DNA from 2 places in the Lactobacillus sp. 3B(2020) genome. Region 1 is predicted to be linked to the other one. Evidence: predicted binding sites of a transcription regulator. Region 1 holds the regulator's gene; the other holds the start of a gene.
The links. Region 1 encodes CtsR, which represses protease genes until heat stress. Its sites were predicted from a motif close to TTGGTCAAAAAAGGTCAAANA; they were not measured.

Region 1 (8,908 bases):
GGCGACCATAAGTATGAACGAAGCCGGTACTATTTTGGATATGAGCTGCTGGCACCGTCATTGCAATTGACATACTTCCTAGCAAATCCAAACTAATCGCAGTTATGACGAGGGCTACCATTACTTTTGGATATTGCTTAGGCTTAGCGAGGTTTTTAACGTGTGGCGCTGAAGCTTCTCCACCACAGAAAGCTAAAATAAAAGGAACAAAAGCAACTAAAGTCGATCCATTAACATGGTGTGGGAAAATGGTATGGAAGTTAATGTGCACATAAACCGGGTTACCTTGAATCAGGTAAACTGCCACGACCAAAACTAGGAGTAAAACTGGTGTCACAATTCCTAACGCAAATAACCACTCAGCAATTTTCCCGACTCGTTTGGCTCCTAAGAGTTGGCTAAAGGTTGCGCCCCAGAGAAGGATCATCATTAAACCAAACCGAATAATTGGGGTGGTATTAAACCATGGAGTGTTTAAGGCAATTGACAAGGCTCCGATGATGACATACATCATTAGGTCCATCCCGGCAGTAATGTGGATCCACTGGTAAAACATGGCGGTAAAGCCGGCCTTTTCGCCAAGGGTATTTTTAACCCAAGTAAAGATGCCCCCTTTTTGCCAGCCATCAATAGAGGCCATTTCCCCGGCTGCTTGTGTGACCGGTAAAAACCAAATTAAGCCGGCCAATAGTAGGTGAAAAAGGGCAGTTGCACCAGTTTTACCGAAGGGGGCAAACTCATCGATCGAAATTACCATCGAGCTGGTCATCGCAAAGAGCTTCAGCCCAGTTAATTGGTTATAGTGCTGGTTAGCAAGATCATTTTCTGCTGAATTTGACATATTAAACTCCTAAATTCTAAATTTGTGAAGACAATCTAAATGGTCAACTTTGCCATTATACCAATAAAATGACCTTCCGGCGGTGAAAATTATTTTAAGGATAAAAAAGTTACCCTAAACGACTTAGTGAAAAACAAATCAATCGCCAAAAAAACTATACCAATTTCGAAAACTGTGTTGATTTAAGGCTTTATTTATTTGATTAAATTATGATTAGCAAAAAATATAATGATAATGTTCAAAAATTCACTTGAAAAATTTTGGAAGTAACAGTACCATAATAATCGTAGAAAGTTTATTAGATTAACAAAGGAGATATGTTCCATGAAGGCTGCAGTTATTAATGATCCAGTAGATGGTTACGTTACTGTTAAAGATGTCACATTACGTGATTTAAAGCCAGGTGAAGCCCTGGTTGATATGGAATACTGTGGGTTATGTCACACTGACTTGCACTGTGCTGCCGGTGACTTTGGTGACAAGCCAGGTCGAATTATCGGTCACGAAGGGGTTGGTCGTGTATCAAAGGTTGCCCCTGGGGTTACGAGCTTAAAGGTTGGTGATCGGGTATCGATTGCTTGGTTCTTTAAGGGCTGTGGCCATTGTGAATACTGCTTGACTGGTCGGGAAACGCTTTGTCGCGACGTTTTGAACGCTGGTTACACCGCCGATGGGGCAATGGCCGAACAATGTATTGTTCCGGCTGATTACGCAGTTAAGGTTCCCGAAGGGCTTGATCCAGTTGAAGCTACTTCCTTAACTTGTGCTGGGGTTACAATGTACAAAGCTTTGAAGGTTGCTGATATCAAGCCTGGTCAATGGGTATCCATCGTTGGTGCTGGTGGTTTAGGTAACCTGGGGATTCAATTTGCCCACAATGTCTTTGGGGCTCATGTTATCGCTGTCGATGGTAATGAAGACAAGCTTCAAGCTGCTAAGGAAAACGGGGCTGAAATCTGCATTAATCGTCATGATGACAATGTCGATGAACAAATTCAAGCAAAGGTTGGCGGTGTTCATGCCGCAGTTGTTACGGCTGTTACTACGGCTGCCTTTGACCAAGCTGTTAACTCCCTTCGTCCAGATGGGAAGTTAGTTGCCGTTGCGCTTCCACAAGGAGACATGAACTTGAACATTGCTAAGACAGTGCTTGACGGAATTATCGTCGCTGGTTCCCTAGTTGGGACGCGGCAAGACTTGGCTGAATGTTTCCAATTTGGTGCTGAAGGCAAGGTTCACCCAATCGTTAAGACGCGGAAGCTTTCTGAAATCAACGATATGATCCAAGAATTGAAGGATAACAAAGTTGTTGGTCGGAACGTTGTTGACTTTGTTCACTAATCTAAACAAATAACGTTAATCAATAATGAAGATAGGGTGGGAAGAAATTCGAGTTTCTTCCCACCCTATTTTTTTATCTCCGAATTGTTGCAACTAAGGTCAAAGCAGTAGCTGAATGCTAGTTACTTCCCTAATGCACCTACTGATTCAACCTTGCATGGGCTCACGAACGCCAAACCAGTTGGCTGGTTCGCTCCAAATCACGGCTTTAGCGAATCAGGGCGAACGAAAGGCCGATGCTAATGAGTCAACCTACGTTCTTTTTATCCCAACCAGGCCATCGACAAGCCTTGTTCCCATTCTTTTATCTTTATTATTGATGATCCACAATTTCTTTTAAGAAACGGGCAATTATTGCTAATTCCGTTGGTTGGTATTCCTTTGCAATTTTTACTTGTAAATCACGATAGAGGTTTTGATGCATCGCTTGGTGTAATTTAGCCAATTGTAACCCGGTCGTTGTTAATTGATAATAGATGCTTTTTTGATTATTTGGATGACGTTGGCTAGTTACGAGATGAAGATTAACAAGGTGCTTGGCTGCTCGGGTCGTCCCACTCCGGCTAACTCCGATCCTTGCAGCCAGTTCAGTACCGTTAAGCTCTTTGGCAGTACTAAGCTGATCAAGAATGTGATAACCTACGATTGCGATTTGGGGAATTAAAGCCGCTTGTTCATCATCTATTGCGTGGGCTAACATCCATGTTTGAGCCTCACTTAGATCGGTTTTCCGTTGATTACGTAAGGTAGCGATTAGAATCGTAATTTCCTGAATTTTCGGGTCCATTTTAAATCCTTTCGGCAATTTTTTCGGCTTGATCAAAACAATAACTTAAGATCTTTTCGCCGTCTGCATTTCCCCAGTCTAACCCTTCAACAAAGATTTGGTGGTAACTATTTTCTTGAATCCCAAATAAACTCATTATCGTTTTAAGGTACATTGATCCTAGATCGAGCTTTGCTTGAGGGATACCAGTGTATTGATCACCACTAGCTTGAATATGAACGACTGACTTATCTTTTAGGAGACCAACTGGACCAGCTGAAGTGTATTTGAAGGTTTTATGGGGGACAGCAATTAGGTCAATGTACTGTTTCAACTCGGCAGGTAGGAAAAGGTTGTACATTGGATTAGTGAAAACATATTTGTCAGCTGCCAAAAACTCGTTTAACCACGCTTGATGTTCTTGAAAATTAATTTCTTCGTCTATCGCTAAGGGCGCATGTTGACGTTGCTTTTCTCGAATAGTCAACGTAGTAGTGTTAAGTGGGGGCACCGGCTTTGTGAAAAGATCTCGAATAATAATTTTATCACTCGGGTGGATTTGCTGATAGTGATTTAAAAAGTGCCGTTGAACTTGAAGGGAATAGCTTTTGGAAACGTGGGGATGCGCTTGAACCACTAATAAAGTTGCCATAATTAATAACCTCACTTTAAATTATTGTTGCTTAGTAACAAAACATGGATGATTGTAATCTGATTATTGTTGCGAGTCAACAATAATTTATCTTTCTTAAAATTTAGTACCAATCCAAGCAAAATCCGGGAAAAGTCAGTAAAATGTGGTATTATTAAGGTCAAGATTAGTCAAGAAGGGAGCTGAAATCAGTGGAAGAACGGAGTATCTCAGACGTGATTGAGGCTTATTTGAAATCCATCTTAGGTAACGATCCGCAAATTGAAATTCGCCGGGCGGAAATTGCGGATCATTTTGATGTTGTTCCCTCACAAATTAATTATGTGATTAAGACGCGGTTTAATCTTCAAAATGGTTACTTAGTTCAAAGTAAGCGTGGCGGTGGCGGATATATTCGAATCGAACGGGTTAACTTGCTTGCCGATGAAGATGTTCTTCAAATGGTGATTGATAATATTGGTGAAGCAATTAGTGAAAAGGATGCTATTAAAATTATTAATACCCTCTATGAAGAAAAATTAATCTCCCATCGTGAAGGGGATTTAATGTTGGTAGCAATTGATAAGGCAACCCTTAAACAGCCGACGCACCAAGCGGAAGATCAGTTGCGGGCGCGGATTTTAGTTGCGCTTTTGACGCGGCTTCGCTATGAATAATAAAGGGGATATCAATGGACGATAACTTTTACACACCAAATGCGCGGGCGGTGCTAGATTTAGCCCGGGAACAGGCAGTTTACTTTAAACATCAAGCAATTGGAACGGAACACCTACTATTAGCCCTTAGCATAGAAAATAGTGGCGTGGCAGCGGAAGTTCTTAACCAATTCAATATTTCGAGTGATGATGTCCGCGCTGAAATTGAGCGGTTTACGGGCTATGGAACTTTGGGTTCATCAAACCTTGATGAATATTTACCGGCTTCACCGAAGTTACGGGTTATTTTGCGATTGGCAACCCAATTAGCACACCAAATGAACGCAAATCGCGTTGGAACTGAGCATTTACTTCTGGCCCTTTTGAGCGATGAAACAATTTTATCATCGCGCATTTTAACCAATTTAGATGTTAATATTCAACAAGCTCGCCGGACCTTGGTTCATAAATTAGGCAAAGCTGCTTCGCAAGCAATGAACCAGCGGGGGTCACGCCGGGCCACTTCAGCCACGCCAACTCTTGATAAGCTGGGGCGTGACTTAACTAATCGGGCTACTGCTGATGACTTAGAAACGGTCGTTGGTCGGGATAAAGAAATTAAGCGGATGATTCAGCTTCTTAGCCGGAAGACGAAAAATAATCCAGTTTTGGTTGGTGAGCCAGGAGTTGGGAAAACCGCAATCGTTGAAGGCTTAGCCCAACGGATTATCAAGAAACAAGTTCCCGATAATTTAATCAATAAACGTTTGGTTGCCTTAGATATGGGGACCCTCGTTGCTGGAACTAAATTCCGGGGTGAGTTTGAAGAACGATTAAAAAAGGTCCTGACAGAAATTTATCAAAGTGGGGATGTGATCCTCTTTGTTGATGAATTACACACGGTAGTTGGTGCTGGGGGAGCAGAAGGTGCCCTTGACGCATCGAATATTTTAAAGCCCGCGCTTGCCCGGGGGGAACTCCAGTTGATTGGGGCAACTACTTTAGATGAGTATCAAAAATACATCGAAAAGGATGCGGCTTTGGAGCGGCGGTTTGCCAAGGTGATGGTTGAAGAACCAACTAAGGAACAAACCGAAGCGATCCTGAAAGGAATCCGGCCGGCGTATGAAGAACACCATCATTTGAAGATTACTGATGATGCTTTAAGGGCAGCTGTTGAACTTTCAACGCGTTATATTGCTGACCGTTTTCTTCCTGATAAGGCAATTGATCTTGTTGATGAAGCTTCTGCGATGGTGCGGATTGATGCTGATCGGCTTGATGATCAGACCCAATCGTTAATCCATGAATTGAGCAACCTTCGCCAAGCAAAAGAAGCAGCAATTGAAGAACAAAACTTTGATCGGGCAGCTAGTTTGCGCCAAGATGAACTGAACTTAAAAGCCGACCTTAATGAACGCTTAGCTAAGCAAAAGGCCAAGTTAAATGCTAAGCAACCAAAAGTAAGTGCAGAAGATATTGCCGTTGTTGTAGCAGATTGGACAGGGGTACCGGTAACCCAACTTAAGCGGAAAGAAGAAGACCGTTTAGTTAATCTTGAAAAGATCCTTCACCAACGGGTAATCGGCCAGGATGAGGCAGTGAGTGCAATTTCTCGGGCGATCCGCCGGTCACGGAGTGGTTTGAAAGATCCGCGGCGCCCAATTGGTTCCTTTATGTTCCTTGGTCCAACCGGGGTTGGAAAGACCGAACTAGCCAAGGCGCTAGCGGCAACGGTTTTTGGTTCTGAAGACAACTTAATTCGGATCGATATGTCTGAATACCAGGAACGGTATAGTACGAGTCGCTTAGTTGGAGCGGCTCCTGGATACGTTGGTTATGAAGAAGGGGGCCAGTTAACCGAAAAGGTTCGTCAACATCCATACTCCGTTGTCCTCCTTGATGAAGCGGAAAAAGCTAATCCTGAAGTCTTCAACTTACTGTTACAAGTTCTTGATGACGGTTATTTAACTGACGCTAAGGGCCGGAAAGTTGACTTTAAGAATACGATCTTGATCATGACTTCAAACCTTGGAGCGACCCAACTTCAAGATGAAAAGACGGTCGGCTTTGGCAATCAGCCAGCAAGTGATGATTATGGAGCGATGAAGGCGACGATTAATCAACAATTGAAACTTCATTACCGGCCGGAATTCTTAAACCGAATTGATGAAACGATCGTTTTCCATTCATTATCAAAGGAAAACTTACATCAAATTGTCAAGTTAATGACTAAGCAACTGGTTAGTCGCCTATCCCAACAAGCGATTGATCTTCGATTAACCCCTGCAGCAATTGATCTAATTGCAGCGAAAGGTTATCAACCAGCATACGGTGCTCGACCAATAAGAAGAGCCATTCAAACGCTAGTCGAAGACCCCTTAAGTCTACAACTTTTGGATCATGAAATTAAACCTGGTGAAAAGGTTACCATCGGGGCTAGAAAGGGAAAGTTAACTTTTACTGCTCAAAATAAAAGATCGTAATTCAATTCTTTATAATCTTAATTAAAATCCATATAAGCGAACCCTCAACTTTAAAAATTAAATTTGGGGGTCGTTTTTTTTTTTTTTTTATAAGTTTTATTGGTGGCGTGGCGTTTAACGATTGACAAATGATAGCGGTAGATAAATAATAATTAATGCTGTGGGAGTATGTTAAATCGAGATAATCGATTTTTTGCATAGAATAGGAGCGTTTAAAAAATGAGACGAGCTGAACAATTGGCCAAAACACGAAATGCGATCTTAACGACGGCAACAAAATTATTTTTGGAACATGGTTTTGCTGGAACGTCAACCCGGGATATTGCTAAGCAAATTGGGATTACCCAACCCGCTTTGTATCATCATTTTACAGATAAGGAAGAACTCTACCTTACAGTTCTGACTGAACTTTGTGGAAAGGTCCGTCAAGAAACCAACAAGGTTTTACGGAAAACAGACCTTACCCCTGAAGAACGGCTTTACCGGATTGCAAAAGTTTACTTGAAGTACCATCCATTAAATATCTATGCTCAATATCAAGCGGCATTACGGCAATTGACGCCAAGTGCACAACATAAGTTGAACATGATTTTTACGATGGATTATCTTGAACCGTTATCTGAATACTTTAAGTTGCCAGATGTTAAACTTCGACCGGATTTAATGCCAAAGGAAGCTGCTGAACTGCTGATTGCAAGTTTAGCTCCCTTGTTTGGGACATTCCAAAAAATCGGAGGTCGGTCATTAAATGCCGAACAACGCCAACGGTTGATTATTGATGCTATTATCACTGGACTGACTGATCAAGCCCACCAAGATGATCGCAAATAGATAAGCAAAAGCAGTTGCTTGGAAGGGAGAGCCGAGCAATTGCTTTTTCTTTCCATATAATGAATCTTTTTCTTGACTATTGAATTTAATTAGTGTACTTTATTCACTGTATGTAATTGTGATTTCAATGCGACTGGCGATCTCTTGTCCGTCAGCCACTTTATAAAAAACCAAAGGCAATTTTTTAGGTTGCTTTTGGATTTTTTTTGCTCAAAAGTAGGCTTTTGGACGAAATGTAATCAAAATGTAACATTGAATCACCCAACAAACTTAGAGAGGTGAATAGTTTGGCCGGACATTTAGTGAAATACGGTAAGCACCGTACTCGTCGTAGTTATTCCCGGATCAAGGAAGTCCTTGATCTCCCGAACTTGATTGAAATTCAAACTGATTCTTACAATTGGTTCATGGATAAAGGTTTGCGTGAAATGTTTGATGACATCATGCCAATCGATGATTTCCAAGGCAAGCTTTCTTTGGAGTTCGTTGATTACCAACTCCTAGAACCAAAGTATACTGTTGATGAAGCTCGTGAACACGACGCTAATTATTCTGCGCCCCTACATGTTACTTTGCGGTTAACTAACCACGAAACTGGTGAAATCAAGTCCCAAGATGTTTTCTTTGGTGATTTCCCATTAATGACCAAGCAAGGGACCTTTATTATTAACGGTGCTGAACGGGTTATTGTTTCCCAATTGGTTCGTTCCCCAGGGGTTTACTACAACTCAGAAACGGACAAAAATGGTCGGCCAAACTACGGAGCTAACTTCATTCCGAACCGTGGGGCTTGGCTTGAGTACGAAACTGATGCAAAGGGGATTTCCTATGTCCGGATTGACCGGACACGGAAGCTTCCAATGACAGAATTAGTTCGTGCTCTTGGGTTCGGTTCTGATGATGAAATTATCGATATCCTTGGCGGAAATAGTGATTCCTTAGCAGCTACAATTGATAAGGACGTTCACAAGAACCCTGAGGATTCCCGGGTTGAAGAAGCTTTGAAGGATATTTACGAACGGCTTCGTCCTGGTGAACCAAAGACGGCTGACTCTGCGCGTAGTCTTTTAAATGCTCGCTTCTTCGATCCAAAGCGTTACGATATGGCACCAGTTGGTCGTTACAAGACCAACAAGAAGTTGAACATGCGTTACCGTTTACTTGGCTTGACTTTGGCGGAAACTTTGGCTGATCCCGAGACTGGCGAAATTCTTGCCCAAAAAGGTGACGTTGTAACGAAGGAAGTTTTGAAGAAGTTGGAACCAGCTTTGGCTCAAGACGACTTCAAGATGATTACTTACACCCCATCTGACGAAGCGGTTGTTACGGAACCGGTTAAGCTTCAAAAGATCTTGG
Region 2 (8,908 bases), 1.0 Mb from region 1:
CATAGCCTTGTTTACGCGCAACTTCAACAATTTCCTTAACATATTTTGCTACGCCCGGAAATTCTTCAAAGTAAGCTTCAATAAAATCATGGGCTTGTTTCCGAGAAACGTGGATGTTTTGGGCTAATCCAAAATCAGAGATTCCGTAGACAATTCCAAAATTAACCGCCTTAGCTTGGCGCCGCATATTTGGGTCAACTTTTTCTCCTGGCAATAGGTGGAAAATCCGTCGAGCCGTGGCCGCATGAATATCTTCCCCATTAATAAAATCTTGTTGTAGGTTATGATCACCTGTTACATGGGCTAAGACCCGTAATTCCACTTGCGAGTAATCGGCAGAGAAAATCTTCCATCCTGGTTGACTAGGAACAAAAGCTTTCCGAATGCGCTTCCCTTCTTCAAGGCGTACTGGAATATTTTGGAGGTTTGGATCAACTGAAGAAAGTCGCCCAGTTGCCGTTAATGTTTGTAAATACCGGGTATGAATCTTACTGTCAGGATGAATAACCTTCAAAAGCCCAGTAATATAAGTTGACTGAAGTTTTGCGATTTGCCGATATTCCAGAATTTTTTCAATGATGGGGTGTTTACCTATTAATTTCTCTAAGACCGCTACCGAGGTCGAATAACCCGTCTTGGTTTTTTTGATTGGACGGAGTTTTAATTCATCAAATAAAATTACTCCTAGTTGTTTCGTCGAATTAATATTGAATTCTTGACCTGCATCTTGGTAAATTTCACTTTCAAGTTCGTTAAGACGCTCAACAAGTTTACTTCCCATTTCCTCAAGGGTCTTTGCATTAACCTTAATCCCTTGCATTTCCATGGATGCCAAGACGCGACTTAACGGCCGTTCAATTTCTTCATATAGTGGCCATTGCTCATTTACTTGAAGTTGATCAATTAACGGCTGACGAAGATTTTCAACTGCTTGAACTTTGGCGACTAAGTGCCGTAAGAATACTTGGTCATCTTCTGGAAGTTGCCGTTTTACCCCTTTGCCATACAAGTCTTCATCAGTGAGAATTTTCTGATAATCATGAGTGTGGGCAAGCTCTCCAACGTCATTAGCATTTAAAGTTGGATTCAATAGATAAGAAGCAAGTAATAAGTCAAAATCAATCCCGCTTAGCTCAATTTTTTGCCGATGTAACATTACAATTTGAGCTTTAGCATTAAACAGATCTTTTTTAACATGGTTATTTTCCAATAAGTCTTTAATTGGTCCCGTTGTTAATAAACTAGCATCCCGACTTGCGTACCATTGATCCCCATTACCAATCGCAAACCCTTTAATGGTCGCTAAATGATAGTTAGCTTCGGATTGTTCGATATGAATCGCCACCCGATCACCTAACTTAGCTAATGCCGATAGGTTTTCCTTAGTTAACACTTGAAATTTAACTTCGTCTTCTCCAGTTTGGGCAGGTAATTCTTCATCCCCAGTCCCCATTTTAGCCAAGAAGGATTTGAAATTTAGTTCTTGATATAAAGCAACTAAGGCATCCGTTTGTGGACCTTGATAAATTACATCAGCTAGTGAAATTGCGATTGGCGCATCTCGACGAATCCGAGCTAGATCTTGACATTGGTAAGCAATTGCTTTTTCATTAATCAGATTTTCTTTCCGCTTACTCTTCTTCATTTCATCTACATGAGCGTAAAGATTATCTAACGAACCGTATTCTTTAATCAAATTAATAGCTGTTTTTTCACCAATTTTCGTTACCCCAGGATAATTATCCGAAGTATCTCCCATTAAGGCTTTGACATCGATGAACTGAGTCGGAGTAACTCCTAACTTTTTAAGCATATAAGCTGGGGTAAAGTGTTCAGTTTGAGTAACTCCCTTTTTCGTAACTGCAACCGTAGTATGATCAGTTGCCAATTGGGTTAAGTCCCGATCCCCAGACACAATTAAAGTTTCGTACCCAGCTTCATCCCCTTGCTTGGCCAAAGTTCCAATAATATCATCAGCTTCATAGTCCTTTAATTCATAAGAATGCATCCCACAGGCTTCTACCAATTTCCGGACATAGGGGAATTGCTCACTCAATTCGCTAGGAGTCTTATCCCGGCCTCCCTTATAATCTTCAAACTTTTTCGTCCGAAAAGTTGTTTTACCGGTATCAAAGGCCACTAAGGCCGCATCAGGTTCAAAATTTGCCAGGATATGGTCCAACATTAATTTGAAACCATAAATAGCTGCCGTATGCAGGCCTTCTTGGTTAGTAAACCGTTCCATCTGCGTATGCATCGCAAAAAAGGCACGAAAAACAACACTATTTCCGTCAATTAAGAGTAATTTCTTTGGCATGTTAATAATCCTTTCCCGTCTTACTACTGCTTATTATTTTAACAGACCTGGTTTTCAAAATAAAAAAAGTGGGAAGAAATTTTTCTTTCCCACCCTCTTACATTTCTGAATTGTACACAGAAACTAAAACCGCAAATTAATCCCGGTTTGACATTCCAAAAATTTGAAGTAATTGAATAAAGAGGTTGATGAAATCAAGATAAAGTTGTAAAGCACCAACCACTGCTAAACCGCTCACTGAAGTTTGATTACCATATTGCAAGTACAAGTTCTTCATTTTCTGAGCATCCCATGCCGTAAGAACAACAAAGATAATCACGGCAATAAAGGAGAAGATGTAAGTGATCGCTGGACTTTGTAAGAACATATTAATAATCCAAGCAATTATTAAAGCAATTAAAGCTGCACTTGCTTGACTCCCGGCTCTTGAAAGGTCACGTTTAGTAACCGTTCCATAGATTGCCAAGTAAACAAAGATTGCGGCACTAGATAGAAAGGCAGCTGCAATATTAGCTCCCGTATAAGCTCCAGCAATTAAGGAAAATACAAAACCATAAATTACCGCTGTTACCATTAACATGATAAAGCTACCGACTGGATTTCGTTGGGCACTTGCACTAATCCCAAAAGTTAAGGCAATTGGGAGTAGTAGCATTAACCAAACCATCCCTGCATGCGCAGCAAAAAAGTTAACAACAACCACCCTAAAGGTTGTCATTGATAAATAAGCTGTAAGGGCCGATACTAACACTGCAAGGGCCATATTCCCGTACATCCGCGTTAAAAAACGGTTCAGCCCAACAGCATCAGTGTTTACTTCACGCCGTTGCGGTTCTTGCGAGAAAAGATTATTCAATTTTGTTCCTCCAATCAAGTTTGACTAACTTTGACGTTTACTATAGAAAATCTTAGCAAATCATTGATTCAAGTGCAAGAATCTTAAGCAATCCTTATCAAACTGAGGCTTTCCTCCCGCCACTAAAGTAACGGGTATCCAGCTTAATAATTATTAATGAATAATCTTGGTGTTTGGAAGTTCACCTATTTTTCCAGTAAAGCTTTAAATTGATCTTCGTACTTCTCGATATCACCAGCTCCCATGAAAACAAAGACCGCATTTTCATGGTTAAGAAGCTTTGTCATTGAATCAAGGTCAATTCCTTCACTGTTTGGCACAAGCTTTTCAAGGTCAGCACTTGAAATATTACCAGCGTTTTCCCGAATTGAACCAAAGATTGGAGTAACGTAAAGCTTGTCAGCAAGCGTCAGACTCTTCCCGAAATCAGTCAAATAAGCTTGAAGGCGTGAATAAGTATGTGGTTGGAAAATTGCCACTACTTCCCGTTCGGGATACTTTTGTCGGGCCGCATCCAAGGTCGCCTTAATTTCAGATGGGTGGTGAGCATAATCATCGATGATAATTTGACCATTAACATTACTTGCACTAAAGCGCCGCTTAACACCCGTAAAAGTAGCTAATTCCCGTTGAATTTCTTGCAAGTCAACCTTTTCAAAGTAAGCAACCGCAATCACCGCTAAGGCATTCAGCACACTGTGTTCCCCATATAAGTGAATTGTAAAGTCGCCTAACTTTTGCCCCTTAAAGTAAGCGGTGAAGTTAGAGCCTTCTGGCGTCCGTTCGATATTCTTAGCTTGGAAATCGTCTTGGTCACTTGTCCCATAGTAGTAGACTGGCACATCAACCTTGAGTTCCCGCAAACTAGGATCATCTCCCCAAGCAAAAATTGCCCGCTTGACTTGCTTTCCATAAGTTTCAAAAGAATCCTTAACATCGGCTAAATTCTTGAAAAAGTCAGGGTGATCAAAGTCAACATTGGTCATAATCGCATAGTCAGGATGGTAGGCCAAGAAGTGATCCCGGTATTCATCAGCTTCAAAGACAAAGAAACGGGCATCGGCTTGTCCATTCCCTTCGCCATCTCCAATCAAAAAGTTGGTAGTATCAACTCCCGACAAGACATGGGAGAGTAAGGCTGTCGTACTAGTCTTGCCGTGAGCCCCGGCGATCCCAATACTGGTATAACTAGCCACTAATTCTTCGACAGTTTCAGGATATGATTGAACAGTCAAACCTAGCTCCTTAGCCCGCACTACCTCTTCTTGGTCGTCTGGGAAAGCATTCCCCTTAACAATCGTCATCCCTGGCTTAATGTTAGTAGGATCAAAAGAATGAATTTGAATTCCCTTTGCTAAGAGTGGTCCTTGGGTAAAGGTTTCCTTCTCAATGTCTGATCCTTCGACTTCATTTCCAAGATCAAAAAGCACCTCAGCTAAGGCCGCCATCCCAGTCCCTTTGATGCCGACAAAATAATAATGTTTCTTTTCCATTTATTAACCCTTCCTACTTAAAAAGTTGGTTACCCTTTGTAAAGTCAAAGGCTGCACCTACTTCACCAAAATCAGCTGGTAAAATCAGTGCCCCTGGCTTTTGCGGCGCATTTTTGAGTTTTAATTCTCGGCCAGAACAAATCATCCCGTCACTTTCAACTCCAAGTAAGGCCCCCGGCCAAATAATTGATCCACTTGGCATCATTGTTCCAACATTGGCAACAACCACCTTAATCCCTTCTGCCATGTTTGGTGAACCACTAACAATTTGTTGTTTATGGTCGCCGAGATCAACTGTCGTAATGTGCAAATGATCAGACTTAGGATGATCAACCATCTTTTCAACAAAACCAATTTGAAAGTTAGGATACCGATTTGCGCTCAATTCATCGCGAAAGCCTGCTTTCATAAGTGCTCTATTCAGTTTGGCAATTTGATCATTATTTAAGTCAACGTTTCCGTTTACTCCAGTTTTTAATTCCGGCAAAATCTCACTAGCAGTTAAGAAGTTGTATCCAAGGAGACTCCCATCCTTGGCACCCTTAATTTGTACAATTTGGTCTTTTTGTGAAACAACATGGTCACCTGAACCCTTTGCGGTCATGACCACTAAAATATCGCCCAATTCCCCTGGGTTGTATCCTGCAACTAACATGGAATTTATTCCCTCACATTCTATTTAAATAAACTAAGTCTAAGTTTACCACACGAAACGGTTTCGGAATAAAAAAGGTGAAGAGAAAACTAATTTCTCCCCACCTTTTTCTTTAAAAAATAGAATTTAGGCGATTAAACCGTTTAAGAAAGTTTCAACTTGTTCCTTTGTTTTCCGATCTTTATTTACAAAGCGACCAATTTCTTTTCCATCTTCATAAACCACAAAACTAGGAATTCCCATAATTCCAAGATCAGCCGCAAGATCAATATTTTCATCCCGGTCAACCTTAATAAAAGTGTAATCAGCAAAATCAGCCTCAATTGATGGCATGGCTGGCTTAATGAAGTTACAGTCTGGGCACCAATCTGCCGTAAAGAAGAGCACATACTTGCCCTTTGCAACTTTTTGATTGAGTTCTGCTTGAGTCATTTTAGGTAAAGTTTCCATTATTTCCCCTCCTAGTTTTCTTACTAATTGTAAGTAATTATACACAGATTTTCATAAAAGTAAACCCGTTTGCTCAATCTCTTGAGCGATTATTTGGGACTAAATCAATCTTATGATACAATAATAATACTTTAAAAGAGAGAAGTGAGGTAAGTAATGGAAAGTTCCAATTCGCCAGTTAATCCCTGGTTAATACCAGTTACCTTAGGACTATCCGGTTTTGCTGGCTTCGTCGCTGGCAAGATCTTTGGGGATCGGAAATTAAACCCCAACTCAATTTTAAAAGCCATTATGAGTGATTTTAAAAAGGAAGGCCCTATTAGCGGGAGTTGGATTAATCACCAAGCAAAGCCATTTCAACGTTTTGCAATTCGCACCTCGGCTTATGAAGGTGGAATTACCCGCCAAGAAGACGACCAACTCACCACCTACCAGTTCTGGGCTGATGCCTACACTGGTTCAATTCTAGAAATGAAACGGGTTGCTAAATGAGGTCAGGAGAAAACCTCGCAATGACCTGCAAAAAATTAAGTAGAACGAAAAAAGCTCCGCTAAGCAATCGCCCTCCAGATAAGAGGGTGATTGCTGGTGGAGCTTTTTTTGCTTACGATAATTTAAAAGTTATATCAGCTACGTTCTAACTTTTATTAGTGGCCTTCGTTGAGTTTGCTCATCATCTTAATTTTTACTAGTTAGTCTTACTTTCGATCTGGAATATGAGCAGTTACCTTGTAAATTGGTTGCCCCAATTCACTGAATTTTTGTTCATATTCGGTTTCCACATTACCTTCATTTTCATCGGAATGGTGAAGATCCAACCAAACCCCATCAAATACCAAGCCATAGTTATTAAAACTGGTTAATGAGTATTCAAAAAAGCCTTGGTTATCAGTTTTAAGTTCGATCTTACCATGCGGTTTCAAAACGCGCTCATAGTTTGCTAAAAAGCTCTTGTAAGTAAGCCGTCGCTTTTCATGGCGCGTTTTTGGCCATGGATCAGAAAAATTGAGGTAAATTCGATCAATGGAGTGATCTTCAAAGAAGGTTTCTAACCCGGCACCGTTGGCCCGAATTAGTTGGAGGTTTGGTAACTCTTCAGGTAAAGCCTTCTTTAATGCAATGGCAGCGACCGTACTTTCAATTTCAAGACCAATAAAATTAATCTCTGGATGGGCTTTAGCCATCCCAATAATAAATTGGCCTTTTCCCATTCCAACTTCAAGTTGAATTGGTTGCGACTTTTCAAACCGACCTTGCCAATGGCCCTTGACGGTTTCACCATTCAAAACCATCTTTTCCGGGTGAGCTTCCATCAACGGTTCAGCCCATTTTTTGTGTTTAACCCGCATAAATTCGCTCCTTACTTATTTTATTCGTATTTTCAAATAATAACGGTTTAGTAGCCAAACTTCAACCATGGCTAAGATAAGATTTAACCCCTGGTGACTAAGTGAAAAATGGCCATGTCCAATTGAACTTGCCCCAATCACAATTAAAAGACCAACACAAATCATTATTTTCAACAATAATTTTTCAAAAGCTTGGTGTTGTTCGCTTGCTGAAACCGGGAATAGATGGGTGAAGGCAATTTGATCATATTGGTGGTAAAAAGGCATCAATTGGGTTGCAACCAAGTAAATAAACAATAACATTAAAGCCGTATTTAACCACGGTACCGTAACAAAATAAGTTACGATCATTGCCACTAGCGTCAAACGCATGACTAGATTTCCAACATCAACATTGCGGACAAAGCCATGACCATATAAATAACTCCATGGACCTTCACCCTTAGCTAGCCAATTTATTAAGCCACTTAACCACTGCCGCCGTTTCACTTTTCCTTGGACGCTTGGGACGTCAGTAAATAGGTTGAAGAAGCGGTAAACACTATCCATTCGTTGCATCTCGACTGCTGTTGCTAAACGCCAATTAATCTCAGTTTGCTGGCGGACCCGAAGTAAAGTTATACCTAAAAGGATTATAGCAACAATTAGGCCAACTAAGGGATACCAGATGGTAAGACCCCAAATCACCATGGGTTCAGTCCATTGCATAATTTTTGCAACCTGCGGCAATTTTTTTAGGCCAAAGCTAATTGTTTGCCGTGCTCGCAACAGCCATAAGGCCTTCGTCAATAATGCAACCAGAATGAAGTAAAATAAATCAACTTGATGATAAGCAACAACCCGCCAATAAAGTGGTAAGCAAACCGCTAAACCAGCTAAACTAATAATTCCAGCTCGCCAATAGCTATACCACCATGCTTGTTTAAAATATGGATTAAATTGACTTGTCTGAGGTAATAAAACGACTGGATCAGCTTTTTCAACTAAGGTAGCCAAACGCCCAATTTGACTCACCAAAACTAGCCAAATTACGATCAATGGCCGAACCCAAACTGCACCAGTGGTAACTTTAGGTAACCATTGGGCATAACTATAGGCCAAAGCACCAAACAAAAAGAAAAGGGCAATGACGAAATGATCATTAAAAACTAGTCGCCAATATTTTAGTAAGTGTGTCAAATGACTTTGCTTTCGGGTTTTAAACAAGGCGCTCATTACGCGTCCCCCCTTGCAATCGCTAGGTAAATATCATCTAAACTTGCGTTTGGATCAGTTGCTTGCGCCTTCAATTCAGCAAGAGTTCCCTTCGCTCGAACGTGACCATCATTTAATAAGACAAACCGATCACAGTATCGTTGCGCCGTATCCAAAACGTGAGTTGACATTAGGATTGCTGCTCCCGCTTCTTTACGTACTTGAATTAAGGCTAATAAATCCTTAACAGCTAGTGGATCCAACCCATAAAATGGTTCGTCAACGATAAAAAGCTTAGCATCCGTTAAGAAGGCCATGACAATCATAACCTTTTGCTTCATCCCCTTGGAAAAGTCTGCGGGAAACCAATCTAACTTATTAGCTAAACGGAAAGTTGTTAGTAGTTTCTTAGCCCGTTCCCAGGCAACTTTTTCATTAAGTTGATAAGCCTTAATCGTTAATTCTAAATGTTCACGGAGGGTTAATTCTGGGTATAAAATTGGAGTTTCTGGAACATAAGCAATTTGCTTTTTATATTTAATTGGTGATGTTGCCAGATCAATTCCATTTAAACTAATTTGACCACTAAACGGT

Region 2: the regulator CtsR is predicted to act here: its motif matches at 3,191-3,211, upstream of GTO83_RS03725 (Bax inhibitor-1/YccA family protein).

The regions. Positions count from the first base shown of each region.
Region 1 is NZ_CP047410.1:1,759,001-1,767,908, reverse strand. Features, by position in the region: gene GTO83_RS08870 (amino acid permease) at 1-841, opposite strand, end outside; gene adhP (alcohol dehydrogenase AdhP) at 1,166-2,182, shown strand; gene GTO83_RS08860 (MarR family transcriptional regulator) at 2,496-2,969, opposite strand; gene GTO83_RS08855 (FMN-dependent NADH-azoreductase) at 2,971-3,600, opposite strand; gene GTO83_RS08850 (CtsR family transcriptional regulator) at 3,792-4,256, shown strand; gene GTO83_RS08845 (ATP-dependent Clp protease ATP-binding subunit) at 4,271-6,721, shown strand; gene GTO83_RS08840 (TetR/AcrR family transcriptional regulator) at 6,941-7,552, shown strand; gene GTO83_RS08835 (DNA-directed RNA polymerase subunit beta) at 7,831-8,908, shown strand, end outside.
Region 2 is NZ_CP047410.1:763,443-772,350, reverse strand. Features, by position in the region: gene polA (DNA polymerase I) at 1-2,317, opposite strand, end outside; gene GTO83_RS03725 (Bax inhibitor-1/YccA family protein) at 2,454-3,173, opposite strand; gene murC (UDP-N-acetylmuramate--L-alanine ligase) at 3,359-4,666, opposite strand; gene ytpR (YtpR family tRNA-binding protein) at 4,680-5,321, opposite strand; gene GTO83_RS03710 (thioredoxin family protein) at 5,448-5,771, opposite strand; gene GTO83_RS03705 (hypothetical protein) at 5,928-6,263, shown strand; gene trmB (tRNA (guanosine(46)-N7)-methyltransferase TrmB) at 6,470-7,120, opposite strand; gene GTO83_RS03695 (ABC transporter permease) at 7,136-8,335, opposite strand; gene GTO83_RS03690 (ABC transporter ATP-binding protein) at 8,335-8,908, opposite strand, start outside.